Regions from separate parts of the Pengzhenrongella phosphoraccumulans genome, predicted to be linked through region 1. Evidence: predicted binding sites of a transcription regulator. Region 1 holds the regulator's gene; the other holds the start of a gene.

Region 1 (5,369 bases):
CTCGACAGCGCCAAGCTCGAACGGCTCTGACCCGACCCTGATCGTGGCCGCCGCGTTCTCGCGACCCCGTGATCGACGCTGTCTGTGAACGGCACTGTCTGTGAACGACGCTGTCTGTGAACGACGCTGTCTGTGAACCGCGCCCAGACCCCGGACCGTTTCCCGTGCGCTAGGGAGCGGTCGGGGTCGACTCGCCGTGGAGCGATCCCCGGTCGGGCTGCTCCTCGGAATCGGACTCTGCCAGCGCCGCAGCCTCGTGCTCGGCGCGCAGCAACGTGATCGCCGCCTCGAAGTCCTCGAGCGAGTTGAATCCCTGGTAGACGCTCGCGAACCGCAGGTAGGCCACCTCGTCGAGGTCGCGCAGCGGCCCGAGGATCGTCAACCCGATCTCGTAGGCGTCCAGCTCGGCGCTGCCGGTGCTCCGAATGTTCTCCTCGACCCGCTGCGCGAGCAGCGCGAGGTCGTCCTCGTTCACCGGCCGGCCCTGGCACGCCTTGCGGACACCGTTGATGATCTTCTCGCGGCTGAACGGCTCCGTCGCACCCGAGCGCTTCACGACCGACAGGCTCGCCGTCTCGACGGTGGTGAACCGTCGGTTGCACTGCGGGCACTGGCGCCGGCGGCGGATCGACGAGCCGTCATCCGACGTCCGGGAGTCCACCACCCGCGAGTCAGAGTGGTGGCAGAACGGACAGTGCACGCCGAGCCTCCGGTCCTGGTTTGCGCCGGGGTCGGCGCTCGGCGAAGAACTCCTCGGGCGCGCGGCGACCCTCGGCCACGGTATCTGGGCCAAAACCTAGAGGTCCGCGCGCCCAGACGCAAGGTGGCTTCGGCCGCGGCACGTGCCCCGGCCGCGGCAGATGGCGGTCAGCCTGCCGGGACCAGGATCTGCTGCCCGGCCCGCAGACCCGCCCCAGCCAGGCCGTTCAACGCGACGAGAGCGCCGACGGTGTCGCGAACGTCGTCGTTCGGGGCCGTGTAGGCCGTGGCGATCGCCCACAGGCTCTCCCCCGCGGCGACCGTATACGTGTCCACCGGGACGGCCTCGGCCGGCGAACCGGCCACCGCCCGGCCGCCGACGAGCACCCCGGCGAGCGCAAGTGCGACGGCACCGGCGGCGACCACCCGACGCCCCCGCGTCGTCAGCGTCAGAGTGCCTGATCCCGACATCCCCTGCGGGTGGACCGTTGCTGCGCTCATGTCCGTGCTCCTCTCGAATAGCCCGCGACCTGGGTCTCCGTGACCCGAGTCGAACACCTGTGCGTCGAACACCTGTGCGTCGAACGTCTGTACGATGTCTAGCACGAAGCACCGACGGTTGTCGAGACACGCTCGAACAGATGTTTGAAAGCGCGGCCTTGTTCTTCTAGGCTGTGTGTACGCCAGAGCAAGCGCACCACGAGCCACCCACACGCTCGGTCGAGCGTCGAGGGTGGACTCGAACAGGAGGAGGAGAACCGTGGCCACAGACACGAACACCCCCGGCGGTCCCCCGGACCCGCCAGCGACGCGAAAGACGCGCGCCGCCCTCGCGTCGGTCCACGCGCTCCCGGACAGTGCGCCGGACAGCGACGGGTTGACCGCGCGCCAGCGGCTGGTCCTCGAGACCATCCGGTCATCGGTCGCCCACCGCGGCTACCCGCCCACCATGCGGGAGATCGGCGAGGCGGTCGGCCTGACCAGCCCGTCGAGCGTCAAGCACCAGCTCACCGCGCTCGAGCGCAAGGGGTATCTGCGGCGCGACCCGAACCGGCCGCGCGCCATCGAGGTGATGCACCCGGACGACTCACGACCGATCCAGCGGCTGCAGCCGAGCACCGGGTCGCCGGCGAGCAGCTTCGGCGAGGAGCACCTCGCAGCGCAGGACGGCTCGCCCACGCCGTCCTACGTCCCGGTGGTCGGACGGATCGCCGCCGGCGGACCGATCCTGGCCGAGCAGGTCGTGGAGGACGTCTTCCCGCTCCCGCGCCAGCTGGTCGGTGACGGTGACCTGTTCCTGCTCCGCGTGGCCGGGGACTCGATGATCGACGCCGCGATCTGCGACGGCGACTGGGTCGTCGTCCGCCGCCAGCCGATCGCGGAGAACGGCGAGATCGTCGCGGCCATGATCGACGGCGAGGCGACCGTCAAGACCTTCAAGCGCACGGACGGGCACCTGTGGCTCCTGCCGCACAACCCGGCCTACTCCCCGATCAACGGCGACGAGGCGCAGGTCCTGGGTCGCGTCGTCAGCGTGCTGCGCAAGCTGTGACGGGGGCGTACTGATGCCCGGGCGGATGCGCGACCCCGGACCGTCGGCAACAGCCGACCGGCTCGCCGAGGCGCTTCAGTGCGAGCCCGCAGGTCGGCTCGAGGACTGCTCGCTCGCCGAGCTGCGCCGGCGCGCGGCCGCAGCCGGGATCGTCGGCCGATCCCGGCTGCGCAAGGACGAGCTGGTCCGAGCGCTGCGGTCGTCGTCGGGCGAGGCCTGACCCGGGTCTCGCCGCGGGCTCACCCGACCGGCGTCAGAAGCCGAACCGGCGCGCGACCGTCTTGAGGGCCTCCGCTGAGGTCCGCAGGTGCGCGAGTTCGTCCGGAGACATCGGGACCTCGAGCTCTCGCCCGGCCCCGGTCCGACCGACGACGGTCGGCACCGACAGGCAGATGTCGCTGATGCCGTAGTAGTCGTCGAGCAGGCTCGAGACCGGCAGCACCCGCCGTTCGTCCTTGAGGATCGCCTCGATGATGCGCGAGGCGGCGAGCGCCACGGCGTAGTTCGTGGCGCCCTTGCCGGCGATGATCTTGTACGCCGACTCGATGACGTCCCGAGCGATCCGCTCGCGCACGTCGAGCGTCAACGGCCCCGAGCTCCGGGTACCGCGCCAGTTCGGCAGGGGAACCCCGCCGATGGAAGCGGACTCCCACAGCGGGAACTCGCTGTCGCCGTGCTCGCCGACCATGTACGCGTGCACGTTCTGCACGGCGACCCCGGTGTGCTGCGCGATGAGGTAGCGCAGGCGCGAGGAGTCCAGGACGGTGCCCGAGCCGAAGAGCTGCGAGCGCGGCAGGCCAGAGATCTTCAGTGCCGCGTAGGTGACGATGTCGACCGGGTTGGTCACCATCACGAACACGGCGTTGGGCGCCTGCTCGACGAGCGGCGGCAGGATCATCCGCGTCAGCGCGATCGTCGCCTCGGCGAGGTCCAGGCGGGTCTGCCCGGGCTTCTGCTTCGCCCCGGCGGTCACCACGACGACGTCGGCGTCGGCGCACACGGCGATGTCGTCCGACCCGATCACCTCGGCCATCGGCATGAACTGGATCCCGTGCCCGAGGTCGGCCGCCTCGGCCTCGACCTTGGCCTTGTCGATGTCGTACAGGGCCACCGTGCGCGCCGCGCCGCGCATGAGGGCCGCGTACGCCACCGTCGCCCCCACCGCGCCCGCGCCGACCACTGCCAGCTTGGTGGTGCGGCGATCGGGCAGGGGGCCGCTCCCCCAGCCGATCTCGTCGCTGTCGTAGGTCTCACTCACAGGTCCTCCAGATGGCTCAACGGGTCACGCTAGTGCGGCGAGCCGCTCGAGCGCCGCGATGACGATCGACCGGTCGGTCGTCCGCCAGAAGTCGGGAAGTGAACGGGCCAGGAACTCGCCGTAGCGAGCCGTGGCAAGCCGTGGGTCAAGGACCGCGACCACGCCGCGGTCCGCCGTGCCGCGGATCAGTCGACCGGCGCCCTGGGCGAGGAGCAGCGCGGCGTGCGTCGCGGAGACCTGCATGAAGCCGTTCCCGCCCGCCGCCTCGACGGCTTCCGACCGCGCCGAGCGCACGGGGTCGTCGGGCCGGGGGAACGGGATGCGGTCGATCAGGACGAGCTGGCACGACGACCCGGGCACGTCGACACCCTGCCAGAGCGACAACGTGCCGAACAGGCAGGTCGCGGGGTCCTCGGCGAACGTGCGCACCAGCGTCGGCAGCTGGTCGTCCCCCTGGGCGAGCACCGGGAAGTCGAGCCGATCCCGCATCGCCTCGGCGACGGCGGTGGCGGCCCGCCGGGACGAGAACAGGCCGAGCGTGCGCCCACCCGCCGCCGTGATCAGGGTCGCGATCTCGTCGAGCTGGGCGTCGGTCGCCGCCTCGCGTCCGGGTGCCGGCAACCGCTTGGCGATGTAGAGGATCGCCTGGTGGGGGTAGTCGAACGGGCTGCCGACATCGAGCGAACGCCACGGCGTCGGCACGGCGTCAACCGGATGGCCGGATGCCAGGGCAACAGTCGGCGCCGGAGTCGACACCGACGCCGCTACGGCGTCCCCGGTCCGCTCCGCCGCGAGGTCGAGCCCGAGCGAGCGGGCGAGCGGGACGAACGACCCGCCGAGCGCCAGCGTCGCCGAGGTCAGCACCCCGGAGCGGCCCGCGAGCAGGTGCGTCCGGATCAGCCCGTTCACCGCGAGCGGTGCCGCGTGCAGGCGTGACATCCCGCTCGCGCGGCGGCCCCCGCCGTCGTCGTCGTCACGCGAGCACCAGAGCACGTCGCCGCCCGAGGCGGGCGGGCCCGCAGCCATCCGCTCCGCCGTCTCGAACAGGTTGAGCATCGCGGAGGCCGCCATCTTCAGACCGCCGTCGGCCGCGGCCTGGGCCGGGGCGCCCGCGGGCTTGAGCGCGGTCAGCAAGGTCCGGGACGCGTCCCGGATCGCCTCCACGGCGGTCGCGGCCGCGGGTGGCAGGCCGTCGCGGAACCGACCCTCGGGCAGCTCCACGATCACTGACCCGAACGCCGCGCTCGCCGCGTCGAGGTCCGTCGTGCCCACGCCGCCGTGCCGACGTGCCAGCCGGGCGGCGTGCTCGATCGTCGCGACGGACAGGTCGGCGGTCGCCTGCGCGGTGACCCGGTCGGTCAGCTCGTGCGCCTCGTCGACGATGAGCACCTCGTGCTCGGGCAGCACCCCCGGGCTGCCGGAGGCCGCGATCCCGAGCATCGCGTGGTTCGTGACCACGACGTCTGCTTCCTTGGCCAGGGTGCGGGCCCGGTTCGGGAAGCACTCCGTGATCTTCGGGCACTTGGGCCCCAGACACTCCATCGAGGTGACCGAGACCAGCCGCCAGGCCCGATCGGTGACGCCCGGCACGAGGTCGTCGCGGTCGCCCGACTCGGTCTCCTGAGCCCACTCGCGGGCCCGGACGACCTGGGCACCCAGGTTGGCCGCGCGCTTTCCGGCGCCCTCCGCGGGGGCCGGATGCTCGGCCGCGCCGGCGTGGTCACCGGGGAGGTCGAACAGCGTGCCGGGCTCGTCCGCGGGGAACCCGCCGTCGACCTTCTGCACGCAGAGGTAGTTGTGCCACCCCTTGAGGACAGCCACCTGCGGGAGCCGCGGCAGGCGCGGTCCGATCGCCGTCAC
Region 2 (5,369 bases), 2.4 Mb from region 1:
CTGCAATCGTGTGCAGCATCGGTGTCTCGACCTCGAGGTACGCGCGCCGGTGCAGATTCTCACGAACCGAACGCACGACGCCGGCACGCAATCGCACCATGTCGCGCGCGGCGGGGCGGGCAATGAGGTCGACATAACGCTGGCGAACGCGCGTTTCTTCCGACAGATCCTTGAAGAGCACAGGCAAGGGCCGCAATGCCTTCGACGCCAGCTGCCACTCGTCGGCAAAGACGGAGAGCTCGCCGCGCCGGGAGCTGATGACCTTGCCGTGCGCGAAGAGGTGGTCGCCGAGGTCGACGTCCGCCTTGAAGGCAGCCAAGGACTCTTCGCCGACCTGGGCCAGGCTCAGCATCACCTGGAGGCGTTCCCCCTCGCCGTCCTGCAGGCTCACGAAGCAGAGCTTGCCGGTGTTGCGCAGGAACACGACACGACCGGCGATCCCGACGACGTCGTCCGTCTCCTGGCCCGACTCGAGATCGGGGTGCTCGGCGCGCACCTGGGCGATCGTGTGGGTCCGCGGCACGGAGACGGGGTAGGCCTGCTGGCCGGCGGCGAGCAGCCGCTCCCGCTTGTCGAGCCGGACCTGCATCTGCTCGGGGAGGGCGCTGGCGTCGCCCTCGGCATCCGGGTTGTTGCCCACGGGAGGGTCGATGCGCTCTGGCGAAGTCACCGGTCGATCCTACCGACCAGTGCAAAACGCCCGCCGACGGGCCGGATCTGGCCAGATCAGGTCCGGGAGATCAGGTCCAGCGCCAGGTCGAGGATCGGCGAGGAGTGCGTCAGGGCACCGACGGACAGGTAGTCGACGCCGGTCGCAGCGACCTCGGCGGCCCGCTCGAGCGTGAGGTTCCCGGTCGCCTCGAGCTCCACCCGGCCGGTCCGGGCCTCACCGGCACGGACCGCGGCGACGACGTCCGTCAGCAGCGGCGTCGGCATGTTGTCGAGGAGCAGGAACCGCGCGCCGACCTCGACCGCCTCGAGCGCCTGGTCGAGGGTGTCCGCCTCGACCTGCACGACGACGTCGGGGAAGTGCGCGCGCACCGCCGCCACGGCGGCCGCCACGGACCCGGCGGCCACGACGTGGTTGTCCTTCACCATGGCGACGTCGTACAGGCCCATCCGCTTGTTCGTCCCGCCGCCGCAGCGCACCGCGTACTTCTCGAGCGCGCGGAGCCCGGGAGTCGTCTTGCGGGTGTCGAGCACGAGGGCGTTCGAGCCGGCGAGCGCGTCCGCCCAGCGCCGCGTGTGGGTGGCCACGCCGGAGGCACGGCTCGCGAAGTTGAGCAGGGTCCGCTCGGCCACCAGCAGCACCTGGACCGGGCCCGTCAGGACGGCGAGGACGTCGCCGGCCGCGACCCGGGCGCCGTCGGGCACGCGGAGCTCGACCGTGACGTCGGGGAGGGCGAAGCGGTCCGCGACCTGTTCGAGGACGTCCGCCACGACCACGAGGCCCGCCACGACGCCCGCCTCGCGCGCCACGAGGTGGGCGACGCCGACCTCGCCGATGGCGACAGTCGCCTGCGTGGTCACGTCCCGGCCCGGGGCGGGCCCGAGGTCCTCGTCGAGCGCGCGCGCAACGGCAGCGCGGATCCAGGCGGGGTCGAGGCCCCGGTCAGGCGTGCCGGGAGCGGGTGCAGGGGTCGTGCGAGGAACGGTCACCGGACCACGCTAGCGGCGACGGCGACGGGCTCGGGTCGCCCGTCCAGCCCCGGGCGTCGTGGTCCGGCGCCGGGCATCGTGTCCTTCCACCCGTGCCCGACGGCGGCGCTACGTCGCCTCGCGACGGGGATGGGGACAGCCCTGGCGTTTGTTGGCGTTCCTTGCTAGAATCAAACGCATGTTCGACTTCGAGCGGTTTTGCGACGGCGGTGACGCGGGTGACCGCGAGCTGGGGGTGCGAGACGTGTTGCCGCGAGCCGAGCGCCCTGAGCGCGCGGCCGGCGATGGTGCCGATTCGGGCGCGGGTGTCGGTGCGTCGCGGCTGCGAGTCGCTCAGTCGCCGGTAGCGGGGCAGAGTGCTGTGTCGTTGCTGGCGCCGTCGGCGGAGCTGATTGCCTCCTGGGACGCCGCAGGCACGCAGATCGAGGCACCCGTGCCGCCCGCCGACCTGATGGCGTTCTGGGAGTTCGCCGACGCGCAGCTCGGCGAGCCTGAGCCGGCGGTGCAGTTCGGGGAGCCGGTCGTGGACTCTCTGGACGACTTCGCCCTGGTGGAGCTCATCGGGGATCTGGAGCGGGAGGCGTCGTGTGCGCGGGCGCGGCAGCTGATCGTGGTGGAGGCGCTGTCGCGGCGGGAGTCGATGAACCCGTTCTGGCCCGTGAAGGTCTCCCAGCCGAACATCACGGCCGAGGAGGTCGCCGCCGCCCTGGGGACCTCCCGCGCCGCCGGCCGGACCCTGGTGGACACCGCCCGGCTGCTCGCCGGCCCCCTGATCCCCACCGCCGCTGCCCTGCATGCCGGTCACATCGACTGGGGCAAAGCGAAGATCTTCGCCGCCGTCCTGGGCGACGTCGCGGTGCAGGTCGCCGTCGACGTGCAGGCCCGGGTGCTGCCCGACGCGGGTCGGCGCACCCACGCCCAGCTACGCCGCGACCTGGCCCGGGCGTTGATCGTGGTCGACCCCACCGACGCCGAACAACGCACCGTGCGCGCGGTCGACAAACGCCGCGTGTGCCACCCCAAGCGCCTGGCAGACGGCATGGCCGGCATCTGGGCCGTGCTGCCCGCCGCGGTGGCCACCCAGATCGACAACGCCCTGTCCACCGCAGCCCGCACTGCCAAGGCGACCGGCGACCCCCGCACCCCCGACCAGCTCCGCGCCGACACCCTCGCCGCCGCCCTGACCGGCCACGAGCCATACGGCCCGGGCGCCTCCTTGACCGGGGCGAAGACTGCCGGGTCGTGCGGGGGCGGCTGTGCGGGGGTGCGCGTGGACGTGACGGTGTCTTTGGCCACCCTGCTCGGGCAGGACGAGAACCCCGGGGAGCTGGCCGGGTACGGGCCCATCACCGCGCAGACCGCCCGCCGGTTAGCCACCGCGGGCACGTGGCGGCGCCTGGTGACCGACCCCACCTCGGGCACCGTCCTGGACGTGGGCACAACCCGCTACCGGCCCCCCGGCGACCTCGCCGCGATCATCCGCGCCCGCGACACCCGCTGCCTGGCCCCGATCTGCGAGATCCCCTCTCACCGCTGCGAGCTGGACCACCGCGACCCGTTCCACCCCGACGGCACCGGCGGATCCACCTCCGCGGCGAACCTCAACCCGCTGTGCAAACGCGACCACCTGATCAAGACCCACGCCCGCTGGCGCCTGACCCGATCCACGGACGGCACCGCGACCTGGACCACCCCCACCGGACACACCTACCGCCACCGACCCGAACCACCCCCCGGACACGAACCCCCACTCGCCTGGGACCCCGCACCACCGTTCTGACTCGACGCGATCTGATCAGTCCGGTTCCATTTCCAGTTCCGGTTCCCGTGCGCGCACGTTGTGCCCGCCGACCGTCCTGATGCCCAGTTGCCCGGGCGCTACTCGAGGTCGGTGCGGGTGACGCGCAGCGCGCCGTCGTCGTCGAGGGTGGCGACGAGGCGGACGCGCCAGTCGTCGTCGGGCAGGGGGAAGTCGGAGCGGAAGTGACCGCCCCGGCTCTCCGTGCGGGCGAGCGCCGTCTCGGTGAGGACCGTGGCGACCTGGTGCACGTTGGTCGTCTCCCACTCGGCGACCTGCGGGGCGGCGACGACGCCGATGGCGACGTGCGCGTCCGTGCGTACCGCCGCGAGCTCGGCCGCAGCCTGGTGCAGCCCGTCCGCGGACCGGACGACACCCGGACCGGTGGACGCCGCTCGCTGGATCCGCGACCGCGCGGCCGCGGCGACGAGCATGCCGGGCCCCGGCCGCTCGACCGGGTCCCGCTGCGGCAGCTCGCCGGCGGCTACCCGCGTCGCGGCGTCCCGGGCGGCGCGGTGGGCAAACACCAGGCCCTCGAGCAGGGAGTTCGAGGCAAGGCGATTGGCTCCGTGCACCCCGGTGCAGGCCACCTCGCCGGCGGCGTACAGCCCGCGCAGCGAGGATCGACCGGACAGGTCGGTCACCACGCCGCCCGAGTGGTAGTGCTGGGCGGGCGCGACCGGGACCAGGTCGTTCGCCAGGTCGATCCCGTGCTCGAGGAGCTTCTCGCAGATGGTCGGGAACCGTTTGCGCAGGAAGTCGGCACCGAGGTGGCGGGCGTCGAGCAGCACGTGGTCGGCGCCCGTCGCCGCCATCCGGCGCACCATCGCATGCGCGACGACGTCCCGCGGCGCCAGCTCGGCCATCGGGTGCACGGCCGGCATGAACCGCACGCCGTCGGTGTCGAGCAGCAGCGCGCCCTCGCCGCGGACCGCCTCGGAGATGAGCGTGAGCTGCCCGCGGACGCCGGAACCGAGCCAGAGCACGGTCGGGTGGAACTGGACGAACTCGACGTCCCCGACGGCCGCACCGGCGCGCAGGGCGGCCGCGATGCCGTCGCCGGTGGCCTGGGGTGGGTTGGTGGACGACCGGTAGACCTGGCCGATCCCGCCGGTCGCCAGTATGACGGCCCGCCCGAGCGCAGCACCGACCCCGTCCCTCGACCCCTCGCCGATGACGTGCAGGGTCACCCCGCAGGCGGGTCCGGGTCGTCCGTCGGGACCGGGCGCCGCCGTGAGCACGTCGAGGACGAGGGCGTGCTCGATGACCTCGATCCCAGGGTCGTTGCGCACGGCCTCGAGCTGCGCGACGAGCGCACGGGAGACCTCTGCCCCGGTGGCGTCGCCGCCCGCGTGCACGATCCGGTCGGCATGGTGCCCACCCTCGCGCGTCAGGGCGAGACCACCGGCGACATCGAGGTCGAAGCGGGTACCGAGCGCGACGAGCTCACGCACGCGCGCGGGGCCCTCGGTGACGAGCACCTCGACGGCGCGCGGGTCGCACAGGCCGGCCCCGGCGATCAGGGTGTCGGCGAGGTGCGCCGCCGGTGAGTCCTCCGGGTCGAGCGCGGCGGCGATGCCACCCTGCGCCCACACGGTCGACCCGGACGCCAGCACGCCCTTGGTCACGAGCAGGACGCGCGGCACGCGCGTGCGCAGCTCGAGGGCGGCCGTCAGCCCGGCGATCCCCGAGCCGACGACGACGACGTCGGCCTGGGCGGTCCAGCCGGCCAGCGGAGCCGCGAGGGTCGAAGCGATCCGCGGCGCCGGCTGCGTCACGCCCGGCTTCCTTCGAACACCCATCCGCTCGGCGCGAGCCCGCCGTGCATGGTGAGCCCGACCTCGGGCAGCTGACCCGGGTCGCTCGACGCGTCCACGATCCGGTTGTCCGCGTCGACGAACACGACGCGTGG

The links. The regulator LexA, encoded in region 1, represses DNA repair genes until DNA is damaged. The targets are predictions, from matches to a motif close to TCGAACANNTGTTCGA.
Region 2: a site for LexA is predicted at 1,830-1,845, ahead of VTA80_RS06870 (DUF222 domain-containing protein). Genes of this name have one in related genera too.

What each region holds. Positions count from the first base shown of each region.
Region 1 is NZ_CP144210.1:3,838,428-3,843,796, reverse strand. Features, by position in the region: gene VTA80_RS17785 (hypothetical protein) at 1-30, shown strand, start outside; gene nrdR (transcriptional regulator NrdR) at 170-700, opposite strand; gene VTA80_RS17775 (LysM peptidoglycan-binding domain-containing protein) at 868-1,200, opposite strand; gene lexA (transcriptional repressor LexA) at 1,577-2,251, shown strand; gene VTA80_RS17765 (hypothetical protein) at 2,277-2,471, shown strand; gene VTA80_RS17760 (L-lactate dehydrogenase) at 2,505-3,509, opposite strand; gene VTA80_RS17755 (ATP-dependent DNA helicase) at 3,534-5,369, opposite strand, start outside.
Region 2 is NZ_CP144210.1:1,470,531-1,475,899, forward strand. Features, by position in the region: gene lysS (lysine--tRNA ligase) at 1-589, opposite strand, end outside; gene nadC (carboxylating nicotinate-nucleotide diphosphorylase) at 727-1,659, opposite strand; gene VTA80_RS06870 (DUF222 domain-containing protein) at 2,021-3,439, shown strand; gene VTA80_RS06875 (L-aspartate oxidase) at 3,538-5,259, opposite strand; gene panD (aspartate 1-decarboxylase) at 5,232-5,369, opposite strand, start outside.